Regions from separate parts of the Tissierella carlieri genome, predicted to be linked through region 1. Evidence: riboswitches for the same ligand, from Rfam matches in the RefSeq annotation. Region 1 holds a riboswitch; each other region holds the start of a gene.
What was found. A riboswitch is a leader RNA that binds a small molecule or an ion and turns the genes downstream of it on or off. The one in region 1 is predicted to bind cobalamin.
Positions count from the first base shown of each region.

Region 1 (3,218 bases):
ATCTCACTGGGCTTATGATTCTCATGGCTTTCTATTCCCACCTGTTTCATTATTTCTTTAGCCTTTTCAATTCTTTCTTTTGGTTCAATTCCTTTTAATGCCAGAGGAAGAGCTACATTCTCCAAGGCAGTATATTGAGGCAATAGATTATATGACTGAAATATAAATCCTATATTTTTGCGCCTAAATCTTATTCTCTGCCCCTCTCCCATCTTTTCAATATGCTCTCCCTCAATTACAATTTCTCCATCTGTTGACTTTTCCAATCCAGCTAAAATATTTAACAAGGTGGACTTTCCTGAACCTGAACGTCCGGTGATGCTGATAAATTCTTTTCTTTCAACAGACAAATTGATTCCATCAAGAGCTTTTACAATATTTTCTCCTATTTTAAATTCCTTCTTTATATTTCTCAATTCAATAAAAGACATTATATTCTCCTCTTATCTAATTTCCCAGCCATTCCTGCCCTAGATCCTTTCCTAAATCACAGGTATAGTTCCACTCTATTACATCTCCTGACTGCAATACATACACTCCAGCTCCATAGTTAGGATACCAGCCGTTTACACAATACATCCATCCGCTCCAGCGTCCACCGTCAAATTCGTAAAGATTATTTATCCCTTCTATGTATGCTGATTCTTTATTTCCTCTATATGCCATCTGTATTTTGTATTTATCTCTTGCGGTTTCTAATACATTTAATACAGTATCTCCTTCTTTTATTTTAAATGTAGTTGTAGATAATATAACTCCGCTTTCCGGTACTATTCCTTTAAATTTAGGGTCTTTATGCATCTCTTTATTTACAGCAGTATCACAACGTATAGTAAGGGTTACTGTATTTTCCTTTGGTTTCTGTTCCTCTGGCTCTTTGTTTTCTTCCTTTTTCTCTTTACTCTCGTTATCCTTAGTATTATTTTCTTCTTTTTTCTTTTCTTCTTCCTTTTTGTCTTCTTTCGCCTTTATATTTTGCTCAAGAAAGCTGTCTTTTTTCTTGTTTTCTGTTGGCTTTATTTCAACATTGTCTTTTTCTTCTTCCTTTATTTTTGATACAAGGTCTAATTCTTCATCTTTTCCTCTCTCTGAATTCTTTAGTCTTAACTTCTCCCAAAATGACAGTTCTTTTTTATCCTGCTGAACTATATCTTCTTCCTCTATTTGAATTTCAGTTTCGACCTCATTTTTTGATGATAGTTTTTCTCTCATCTGTGCAAGTAAAGAAGTTGCTTTTAAATTTTCTTTATCTTCTTTTTTCTCTACAAGATAATCTATTTCTAAATCTCCGTTACTGCCTGCTCCCTCAGCCTTATCAGAAAAGCATCCTGTTAAAGGAATCACTAATGTAATTAAAATGATAAAAAGAATTAATTTTTTCATGATATTTCTATTCATCTTACCACCTCCATACTAGGTTAATATAACGTGTATTGGAATTTTTCAGTTAAATCTCTACAAAAATAAAAAAACACTACCTTTGTTAATCAAGTAGTGCCTCCAGTTTTCTGGTCAGCATATTCTATAGTTTTATCGATCTTTTTAACTCCTCAACCCTTATGGGTTCACTATTTTGGATTATAATTTTTATTTCTCCAAATTCTGTATTTCTTATTAGTTCTATAAGATTCTTTTCCCTCTCTGTAAGCTTTAAGTTTAAATTTTTATCATTCATGTGTGTAGATCAGCTCCCCCCTAAAATAATAAAAATGTCCTAACCTTTAGAGATTAAGACATTTTATCTAAGTATAATTATATACAAATACACATACTTATTACATCTTGCCTCAATCCTGGAAGGCTAATGAAAAATATCACTTAGGCAGTTCTCCTGACTTATGGGTCGTTACTCTCTTTTACCTTCCCAGAAATATTTCCAGTGGTATATTAAAAGATCGCTCTCCATTTACAGTGGCCGGACCGTTCATGATTTGCACATGATTGTCTTTTAATCATTATTATATAAAGAACCTAAGTAATTAATATTCAGATTTATTCCATTATATACCATATTTTGGATTTAAACAATAGATTTAGAGTATTAACTATTAAACTTCTCTATCTATCTAATTATAAAAATAAAATAGACCTATTTTTTCTTGCAGACTCACTTAGTCTTACAGATCGATAGGTCTAATTTAACTTTACAAAGCCTAATTTAATTTTACAGTTTACCTTTCTCAAATAAATAACATCTGAAAAAATTTAATTTTACATTATCATATTTATAATGAGTGAGACTGCTATTCCAATTAATGTATCGATTACTCTATTTAACGCAAAATACATCGGTGCTATATCTCCTCCATGAGAAATAGTTATACTAAAAAAAACTACACAACTAATATAGGTAGAACTATTGGACTTCAAAAATACATTTGTATATATAATTGGAATCAAAAATAAGCTCAAAATCAAATGATGAATATAACTAAATAACTCAACATTGACAAAATTAATTAATATTATAGCTAGAAATCCATATATTCCTCCGATAAAAGTGCCTATCATCCTGCCTTTCCCAACCTCTAAGCTATTAGCATGATCATTTTGCATACATAGGATTGCGGCTATTGCTGAATAGAAAGGAAGTCCATTTCTAAAAAAGCTTATTAGAAAACATATATACACCGCTATAACTGTTTTAACGACTCTCATTCCAAGAAACTTTACTTTTTTATGTTTTTTTCCCACAATTTCGCCCATGATTATACCTCTCTAATGTTATCCCTTATATTCTTCTCTCCAGAGATTATTATCCTTTAATGCCTTAACTAAAGTAGCAGCTATAGCTGTAGGAGATTGTGACATATATATTCCGCTGTCATTCATTGTCCTTATTTTTTCTTCTGCTGTTCCTTGGCCTGACGAGATAATCGCTCCTGCATGTCCCATTCTTTTTCCCTTAGGAGCTGTCTTTCCACTTATAAAACCCACTACTGGTTTCTTCATGTTTTCTTTAATCCACAAAGCTGCCTTTTCTTCTGCATTTCCTCCAATTTCGCCAATCATAATTACAGCATCGGTGTCTTCATCCTCGTTAAAAGCCTTTAATACATCGACAAAATCTGTTCCATTCACAGGATCTCCTCCAATTCCTATGGCTGTTGATTGTCCTATTCCCTTTTGTGATAGTTGATGAACTGCTTCATATGTCAAAGTACCGGAACGAGATACAACTCCTATTCTTCCTTTCCTGTGTATATATCCAGGCATAA
Region 1 covers NZ_JAHLOH010000033.1:90,615-93,832, forward strand. Annotated here, with positions in the region: gene KQI38_RS10550 (ABC transporter ATP-binding protein) at 1-431, opposite strand, end outside; gene KQI38_RS10555 (DUF4430 domain-containing protein) at 448-1,398, opposite strand; gene KQI38_RS10560 (DUF2292 domain-containing protein) at 1,523-1,675, opposite strand; cobalamin riboswitch at 1,805-1,990, opposite strand; gene KQI38_RS10565 (FUSC family protein) at 2,212-2,706, opposite strand; gene sucD (succinate--CoA ligase subunit alpha) at 2,725-3,218, opposite strand, start outside.

Region 2 (3,218 bases), on a different contig from region 1:
CTTTATAATCTTAACGTAAACGTTATAGATCCATTGCAGTTAATAATAAAAAATCAATATTGATTAATTAGATTTCTAATTAGATGAGGAAATACGAGAAATCAAACTTGATAATTTGAATGAGATAATTATCGAAGAAACAGTGGGGCCATATTCACGATTCAGTTTTTTATTTATGGTGGTAGCCATAGTCACAGGTGTAGGGTTCATGTATTTTTTATCAGGATTAGTTCTTAAACCTGCAAAAAGATTAGCTACTGATATTTTAAGTATTGATAGAGCATGCTATATCTAATTTATGGAGTAGACAGATCTCGCTCCAGAGAATTTGGTGGTTCAAGTCCTGGTCTTGCTATTGCAAGGGAAATCATAATTCAGCACGAAGGAACCATAGTATATGAAAAAAATCAGCCCAAGGCAGTCGATTCACAATTACATTATCGCTTAAAAAATATATCTAAGTCTTTGTTGGAAAGTTCAGCAAAGGTTTTTTCTTTATCTAATATCAACCTTTGATTTACTAAAACAGCTATAGACTTAAATTTTAGTCAAAATTATAAGGAGGATAAAAAATGAAAAAGCAAATTATGAAACATTTAGCAGTATTGCTGTTAATATCATTTATAATGGTAAGTGTTTTAAGTGGCTGTATATAAAAGTTGGATAGTACGAATGTAAATAAAAAATATTCAGAAACGGGATCGACTAACAATAAAATTAGATTTTTAATTCTGTCTTGAACTTTTTTGAAGTAACCCCAAAATCCAAAAAAACCAATTAAACCAAGTCATTTAGAATTTTTTGTATATAATATTAAGGATGCACTTAAAAATCCCAATGGACCTAAATTAGCAAATAATTTACTATTGTGTGTAATCCCTCTTGTCAAAGTAATGGCATGAATAAATCTTAAGAATTTTAAATAGTATTAAATGTCATTAGATATGGTAAATAACAACTTTAGGGAAGATGGACATAGATTAAATCCTCTTTAAATTTATATCTAAAATCATAAAAACAGCTCTAAATGTTAATAGAATGACCATATTTTCTCCGACCCAGCTTGAGGGGAACGTGCTATAATAATGACACGAGCATGAAGTATAGATAAATCAATGGGTTTGAAGTTCTATCTTAACCATATATTATTAATGTGTTGCATAGAGAATGGTTCTCATTGACAATAGTTATCAATGAAAGTATAATCGACATATACAATATACTATATAAATTAGGTGTTATTAACTTAATAGGGAATGTGGTTAAAATCCACAACAGCCCTCGCTACTGTAAAAAGAGTTGTACCTTATAAACCACTGGGAAACTGGGAAGGTGAGGTATTCTAAATCTTTAAGTCAGGAGACCTGCCTAATTATCTATTAAGCTTTCGATGGGGAGGTAATTAATATTATGAAAAAGACATAGCCTAATATGTACTATAAAAAACATATTATATATTAGGAGGATATTATGAAAAACGCAAACGAATTACCAAAATACGATGGTAGTAAATTAATAAATTTAACATTTCAATATTTAGAGACAAAACTTATCTATACGGCATTAGAACTTAATATATTCAACTGTTTAGAAACTGGAAAATCTATAGATGAACTAGCTAAATCATTACATTTAGATGAAAAGAATTTAGAGTACTTTTTGAAATCCTTAGTATCTATGGATTACATAAAATATGAAAATGGAATCTTTGAAAATACAGATGAAACTAATTACTTCTTAAATGAAAAATCTAATATGTATCTAGGTGAAAACCTTCTATACTGGAAAGATTTAACCAATATAGACAATATCCATGATTTATTGAAAAATGGAGCAGATAGAGATAATGCAAATAAAGACAATGGATCTGATTTCTTTGACTTTAGGTCAATGGGAAGAGGAGCTAGAAATTCAATGTACTTAGGTAGAGTACAGGGATTTGTAAAGCTTATGAAGTCATTATTTGACGAAAACAAATCAATAAAAGTACTTGATTTAGGTTGTGGTTCAGGAGTTCTTTCAGTTGAAATCGCCAAAAATTTCCCAAATGCAAAATGTACATTAATAGACCAAGCACAAGTTATTAACTTTACAAAAGACGTTATAGCAGAAAATAAAGTAGAAGACAGAGTAGAAGTTGAAGTAGGAGATTTTAATACTTATACACCTACAGAAAAATACGATTTAATTATAACTTCAGGAGTTTTAGACTTTGTAAAAGACATGGATAATATGAGTGATAAAATTTATAATTCCTTAGATGATGACGGATGTTTATATGTGAGCACTCATCAAATGAATGATGATTTTACTAAGCCTAAGAACTTTATACTAGGATGGCTTTCAGGTAATTTAAATGGATTAGACATTTTAAAGCCAGAAAGTTTAGTAATGGAAAGTTTAAATAAGTATTCACTTGTAGAAGTGGAAATTGAAAATCATCCAAGGACTATATTTAAAAAGGGTAATATAAATGAATAAAAAAATAGCACTAGGAATTATTATTTTAATCCTAGTTTCTTTTGTATCTCTATTTTTAGGAAGATATAGTATTGAACCTAGAGAAGTAATTGAAGCATTTTCAAATAAAATTCATAGTGTTTCAGAGGAATCCTTTAATAGTACTGTAATCTGGGATATTAGAATTCCAAGAGTATTATTAAATATACTGGTTGGTTTTGGACTTTCAGTAGCGGGAACTTCTTTTCAAGGTATATTTAAAAATAATTTAGTAAGTCCAGATATACTAGGTGTTAGTAGTGGAGCTGGATTTGGAGCGGCACTAGCATTACTGTTATTTCCAGGTTCATCTAAACTACTACTTACAATATCCTTTTCAATGGGAATATTAAGTGTCGCTATAAGTTATTTAATTGCAAAGATAAAAGTAGAAGATTCTGTACTATCTCTAGTGTTATCAGGAGTTATAGTAGGTTCTTTTTTCAATGCCTTAACTTCTTTTATAAAACTAATTGCAGATACAGAATCAACTCTTCCATCAATAACATATTGGCTAATGGGTAGTTTTACTGGAGCTAGTATGGATAAAGTATTTTTAGCAAGTGTTCCAATAATAAGTGGAATAGTAATACTGTTTATTTTAAGATGGAGAATAAACATTCTATCTCTAGGGGATGAAGATACAAAAAGCCTTGGAGTAAATCCAAAGAGAAATAGGGTTTTAGTAATAATGGCCTCTACATTAATAACTTCTGGTG
Region 2 covers NZ_JAHLOH010000004.1:234-3,451, forward strand. Annotated here, with positions in the region: gene KQI38_RS00150 (hypothetical protein) at 116-295, shown strand; gene KQI38_RS00155 (ATP-binding protein) at 283-516, shown strand; cobalamin riboswitch at 1,217-1,386, shown strand; gene KQI38_RS00160 (methyltransferase domain-containing protein) at 1,471-2,481, shown strand; gene KQI38_RS00165 (FecCD family ABC transporter permease) at 2,474-3,218, shown strand, end outside.
Region 2: linked by a shared signal. The riboswitch ahead of KQI38_RS00160 (methyltransferase domain-containing protein) and the one ahead of KQI38_RS10560 (DUF2292 domain-containing protein) in region 1 are both predicted to bind cobalamin.

Region 3 (3,218 bases), on a different contig from region 1:
TGCAAGCATTTATCAAGAACTAGGCTCCCAAGTAATTCTTTTAGCATCTAGGATTTTAAAGGATGCAGATAAGGAGATTTCAAGAAGATTAGTACCAATGTTGAAAAAACAAGGAATTGAAACATATGTTGATATTAGGGCTAAAGAAATCACCAAAGAGGGAGATAAACTTAGAGTTTTAGCCAAATATAAAGAAAAAGACGAAGAAATAGAAGTAATAGGAGATAAAGTACTTATTGCATCAGGAAGGGGTCCCGTAATAGAAGGGTTAAACCTTGATGAATTAGGGATTAAATATGATGACAAAGGTGTTTTTGTAAATAATGAGTTTGAGACAAATATTCCTGGCATATATGCCATAGGAGATGTAAATAGAGGAGTTCAATTAGCTCATGTGGCATCTGCACAAGGTGAATATGTAATGGAGAAAATAATGGGTCATACACCAGATGTCAACTTAGATATCTATCCAAATTGCGTATTTACAATGAATGAGGTAGCTCATGTAGGCTACACTGAGGAAGAGCTTAAAGAAAAAGGAATACCTTATAAGGCTAGTAAGTTTATGTTTGCAGCCAATGGAAAGGCCTTATCCTTAGGAGAAGGAGAGGGAATAATAAAAATACTTGCTGGAGAAGAAGATAAGAAGGTTCTGGGAGTTCATATACTTGGACCTCATGCAAATGATTTAATTGCAGAAGGAACACTGGCTATAGCTAATGGATTGGATATATATAGTATAATGAGAACAATTCATGCCCATCCAACTCTTTCAGAAGCATTTTTTGAGGCTACATTGGGATTAGAAGATAAAGCGATTCATATAGCACCACCAAGAAAAAGAAGATAGGATATCCTATCTTCTTTTTCTTGGTGAGATTAGTTGGTGCTACATATAGTTGACTGTAATAATAATATACTATATACTTGAATTGATAACTAAATAATTAGGTGAAGGTGCAGAGAAAAATATTCTTTGCTTAAAAGGGAAATAGGTTAAATGCCTATACGGTCCCGCCGCTGTAATGGGGAAGGATTTAAAACTAATGTCACTGAATAAATCGGGAAGACTTTAAGTCCTTATGAACCAAAGTCAGAAGACCTGCCTTTACTTATGCACTAAAAAACTCTACGGTCGATAGGGGGTGTTAAAAGCAGATTTAAATATGTAGACAAATTATATAATCTGTCTATTTCTTTGTGCCTCCCAGAACACTTAAGTTTTGGGAGGTTTTTTGTAAATAAAAATTATAAAGGAGGAATATATTTGAAAGGAAAAATAAAAGAATATGTATTTATAACTCTTGGTATGATAATGGTAGCAGCAGGTTTATATTTCTTTCTTATGCCCCAGAAATTAGCTGTAGGTGGAGCTAATGGACTTGCGATTGTTATTAATCATTGGATTCCAATTTTATCAATAGGAGCTATTATGATAATCATTAACATAGTTTTATTTATAATTGGTTTTCTTATTGTGGGAACCAGCTTTGGATTTAAGACTATTTATGCAAGTCTGGGGACTTCTATAACCATTTCTTTATTTGAGAGAGTTATACCTATACAACAGCCTTTAGTAGAAGACATTATAATACAGCTAATTTTTGGAGTTTTTATATCGGCAATAGGTATGGGGATTGTATTTAATCAAAATGCATCAACAGGTGGAACTGATATAATAGCAAAGATAATAAATAAGTTCTTTGGGATAGAGCTTGGCAAAGGAGTGCTTATATCAGACTTCATTATAATAATAATGGCTGGATTTGCATTCGGGCCTGAGTTGGGAATGTATTCTCTATTGGGAATTATATTAAATGGTGTAGTAATAGATTGGACTATCGAGGGTATAAGTTTGTGCAAAGAAGTCAATATAGTGAGTGAATATAGTAATGATATTAAAGAATATATAGTAAATGATTTGGAAAGAGGGGCGACTATATATAATGCTAAAGGAGCTTATACAGGAGAGAAAAAGAATGTAGTAGTAACAGTTATAGATAGAAGAGATTTTATTAAATTGAAAAGTTATATTAAAGGCATAGATAAAGATGCATTTATTACAGTAAGTAATGTTTATGAAGTATTAGGTGATGGATTTAAAAACATAGAAGAATAAGATTAATAGAAAGGTTGATTTCACTAAAGAAATGAACCTTTTCTATAACGAATAAGAAAATTCTACTTTTTTTGTCTTTTTCATTTTAGAACTTGACCTATTTGAGTTTTAAGCAGATTGTCGAACATTTTGATTTCGTACAAGTCGCTTATGCAGTGACCAAAAAGTTTTCCTTAAAATTCTCCTTTAGAAGCCTTTTTTTATTAAGAAGTTTTTTGTATTTTACGAGAACTTTGGTATAATGAATTTGATAGAAAAATAATAGGGGTGTATAAATGAATAAGCAAGGTAAAGATTTTATTTTAGGTTTAATGTTAATAATATTTTTAATTTTAGGTTTTATGGTTAATGGTAGCAGTGAGGGTATTCTATTTGATGTGGATATAATGAAGTACATACATAATAATACCAATCCAAGAATATTATCATTTATGAAATTTATATCCTTTATAGGATCTGTAAATTTTTTATTGCCAGTTACTGCTATGGGGATATCATATACGTTAATCAAAAAGAAATATTACATATCTAAATTATTGTTGTTATCAACTCTGGGATCATATTTATTAAATTATTTATTAAAGCAATTCTTCCAAAGAACGAGGCCATTAGAGTTTTTTTTGGTGAATCAAGGGGGATTAAGTTTTCCTAGCGGACATTCTATGGTAACAATGACCCTTTATTCTACAATAGCATTTTTATTGGCGAAAAAAGTAGATAATGATAGGAAGAAAAAGCTAATCCATATTATATCTTTTGTCATGATATGTCTAATGGGAATTAGTAGGATTTATTTAGGAGTCCATTGGCCAACAGATGTAATAGGTGGATATTTGATAGGGTATATATTTTATTGTATAAGTATTAAGTTAATTAAAGAATAAAAATAAATATGCCACTTAAAAGATTTATATATAGATTATTGACAAAGGATATATCTCTATATATAATAAATATAAATAAAATTACTCTTAATGTAAAAGTTAAGAGGTTTTTTATACGAAAAATTAAATGCAAATGATTTGCGTTGGCATTTAAGTGGTAAATAAAATAAGATTAGAAGCGAGGAGGAGTATATGGTGAAGGGAAAAAGGATTTG
Region 3 covers NZ_JAHLOH010000025.1:98,295-101,512, forward strand. Annotated here, with positions in the region: gene lpdA (dihydrolipoyl dehydrogenase) at 1-850, shown strand, start outside; cobalamin riboswitch at 939-1,124, shown strand; gene KQI38_RS07295 (YitT family protein) at 1,268-2,119, shown strand; gene KQI38_RS07300 (phosphatase PAP2 family protein) at 2,395-3,003, shown strand; gene KQI38_RS07305 (metal ABC transporter solute-binding protein, Zn/Mn family) at 3,199-3,218, shown strand, end outside.
Region 3: linked by a shared signal. The riboswitch ahead of KQI38_RS07295 (YitT family protein) and the one ahead of KQI38_RS10560 (DUF2292 domain-containing protein) in region 1 are both predicted to bind cobalamin.

Region 4 (3,218 bases), on a different contig from region 1:
GGATTTTTCATTACTCCTTGCAAAATAGCACCTGACAGAGCAAGATTTGCACCAACTAAAGCTGCTAGTATCATCCTTGGTAATCTGATATTCCAAATTACCATTCTTTCTGAACTTCCATCGTCCGTCATAATAACCTCAAATATACGCCTTGCCCCTACCTCAAGAGTCCCTTTAGTATTTCCCAATATAAAAGCTACAAAAAAAAGTATTACTAGAATAGCAATAATAGCTACTTTATAACCTGTATTGTCTTTAAGGGAAATATCATTTTTCATCCTGTTTATTCACCTCTCCATATACTTCTGGATATATACTTCTAGCCATATATTCTATAGCTTGATGATAATAAGGTCCTGCATTATATAAAAAATATTCTTGTGGAAGATGAATAACACGACCCTCTTGAATAGCTTTTACTCCATTCCATACTGGATTTGTTGCAAATTCTTCTTCTATAGCTTTTACAGCCTCCTCATTGCTGGAAATCATACTTGTAACCAAAATATAATCTGGATTCTTGTCTACTATATACTCTATATCTAATGGAGTAGTTTCTGATCCTATAGTATCAGGTGGTAAATCAGAAGCAATATTTTTAAGTCTCAGTATTTTAGATATATCCCCAGCTATACTGTTATCAAGCTTAACAGCAAGGGTTTTAGATGTTATGTATAATATGACTACAGATTTATTCTCCTCCGGTAATTTAGATATGATTTCCTCTTTATGCTTTTCCAGCTCTTTTATCTTTGTTTCAGCTAACTCTTCCCTTTCAAGTATTTTTCCAAAAGCTTTATAAGTTGATACCACATCATCATATCCTCTTATATGAGTAGTAATTACATTGAAACCCATTTCTCTCAATTTCTTTGCTTGTGTTGACTGAGTTCCAACTTGGGCTATAATCAAATCTGGTTTATGAGGTATTACAGATTCCATATCTATAGAATATACTGGTCCTATTGTTGGAAGGCTTCGTATTTCTTCTTCGTATTCAGGTATAAGTTTTACATTATCTGATACATCAGATGTACATACAGATTTTCCACCTAAATCATACCAGATATTTAAAGGGGTACCAGATAAAACAGCTACCTTTTCTGGTTTATTTTCTAAAATAGTTTCTTTTTTAAGAAAGTCTTTTACTTTTAAAGGATACATATCTCCTTCTACAGTTATTGATAACTCACTATTCTCTACCTTCTCTACATTTTTCGTATTGCTTAATCCTCCCACACTGGTAGTTTTAGTGCAGCCTGAAACACTGGATATCATTATAGCTAAAATCATTATCCACAATACTCTTTTATAATCCTTCACACTTTTCATCCTTTCCTTTTTTATAAATAAAAAACTTCAACCCTCATAGCTCCCTACGATTGTTGAAGTTTCTAAGCCTGTTAAATAAAAATCCTGTATGTGATAAATCTTGAAGTAAGTTCTATCAAAAAACCTCCTGAAAATAATCAGAAGGATAGCGAAATAAAACAATTTAACATAATATACTAGCTTTCTCCATCCACCGTAGAGTTACTTTTGCTAATAAATAGGAAGGTATTCTGACTTAAGCCTCATCATCTTTTCTGTCTTCCCAGTTTCCCAGTGACATTTAGAAAAGACTCTTCTTTTACAGCGGCGGGACCGTGCAAGATTTTCACTTTGCTTCCCTATTACTTATAGAATTCTAATTCTATAAACCTATTTATTCCATATTCAATTTTCATCACCAATTATACTATATAAATAATTATTAAACAAGTATAAGCAAATGTATTTGTTATTATTTTGCTAATAAATATCCCCTATTACTTTTTTCTTCATTGACATTATATAATCTTTATAGTAATATGACAGGAACAAATTATTAGATAAAACAGTTAGGAGAGTAAATATGAAAATCGCAATTGGAATATGTGAAAAAATAAATGGTAAGTGTTCTACTATGGGATGTTTTCGAACATACAATAACAAGGAAAAACATTTTTCTCAATACAAGAATATAGAAACTGAACTTATATCTCTATTCTCATGCAATATATGTTCTATGGATTCTAAAGAAAATATAATTACTATTGCAGAGAGACTGAAAGATTCTGGAGTAGATAGAGTACATCTAGGGGCTTGTGCTGTTAAATGCAAGGCTGATAGAAAAGATGAAATTAAAGAAATCTTTGAATCTATGGATATAGAGGTAGTAGAAGGTACTCATTAAGGTAAAATAAAATGTACATAATTTGATTAAGATAATATTTATGGGATTGCCAAATAAGGATATAGAGTTGTTTAATAAATTGACTTTTAAGGCTTGAGAAAATATATAAGACACAAGTGGAGCATAATTGCTCTCTTGTGTCTTATATTCATTATACTAAAACTACTTCCCTTAATATTTCTATTTATCCTATTAATTTCACTATTTCATTATATTTATATATCCAATTTCCCCAATACATGAACTTTTATTTCTTTCTGATCCAAATGCTGTAAGTATATTTGCCCTGTACAATCAAAGATTTCCAATACTCCATATTTTTTTAATTCTTCAGCAGTGATTTCTTTAAATATATCATGTCCTACTAAGAAAACTACTAATTCAGCACCTGATATTGCTTTAGTAAAATCATTTTCTTGATTTTCTAATTTATCTCTTGAAATAGGATCATAAGCTGAATAATTGATATTTAATGATTCCAATTCTTTTATAATATCTAATATAGGACTAAATCTTGTTTCCTTCACATTACCTGCATAGGTTGTCCCTAATAATAAAACTTTACTTAGATTATTCTTGTCCATTATCTTTTTTATGTCGTTGGCTACTTTAATTGGCATATAATCATTTCTTGCTCTAGACTCTTTGATAATTTTAGCTTCATTGGGAGCCAATTGTGCTAAAAACCATGGAACAACTGGAATACAATATCCTCCAACACCAGGTCCTGGTCTATGAATATTAACCCTTGGATGCATATTTGCTAACTCAATGACTTTCCATGGATCAGCTTTGGCTTCTTCACAAATTGTTAGGACCTCATTGGCAAATGCTATATTAATATCTCGAAAAGTATTTTCCACTACCTTGACCATTTCTGCTGTCAAAGCATCAGTTTCTTTTATTTCACTTTTGACAAAAGACTCATATACTTTCTTCGCAAGTTCTGCAGCCTTCAGAGTAACTCCTCCTACTACTCTATCATTGTAGACCAATTCATTTA
Region 4 covers NZ_JAHLOH010000047.1:11,921-15,138, reverse strand. Annotated here, with positions in the region: gene KQI38_RS16575 (FecCD family ABC transporter permease) at 1-278, opposite strand, end outside; gene KQI38_RS16570 (ABC transporter substrate-binding protein) at 268-1,323, opposite strand; cobalamin riboswitch at 1,536-1,720, opposite strand; gene KQI38_RS16565 (CGGC domain-containing protein) at 1,895-2,215, shown strand; gene KQI38_RS16560 (nucleotide sugar dehydrogenase) at 2,431-3,218, opposite strand, start outside.
Region 4: linked by a shared signal. The riboswitch ahead of KQI38_RS16570 (ABC transporter substrate-binding protein) and the one ahead of KQI38_RS10560 (DUF2292 domain-containing protein) in region 1 are both predicted to bind cobalamin.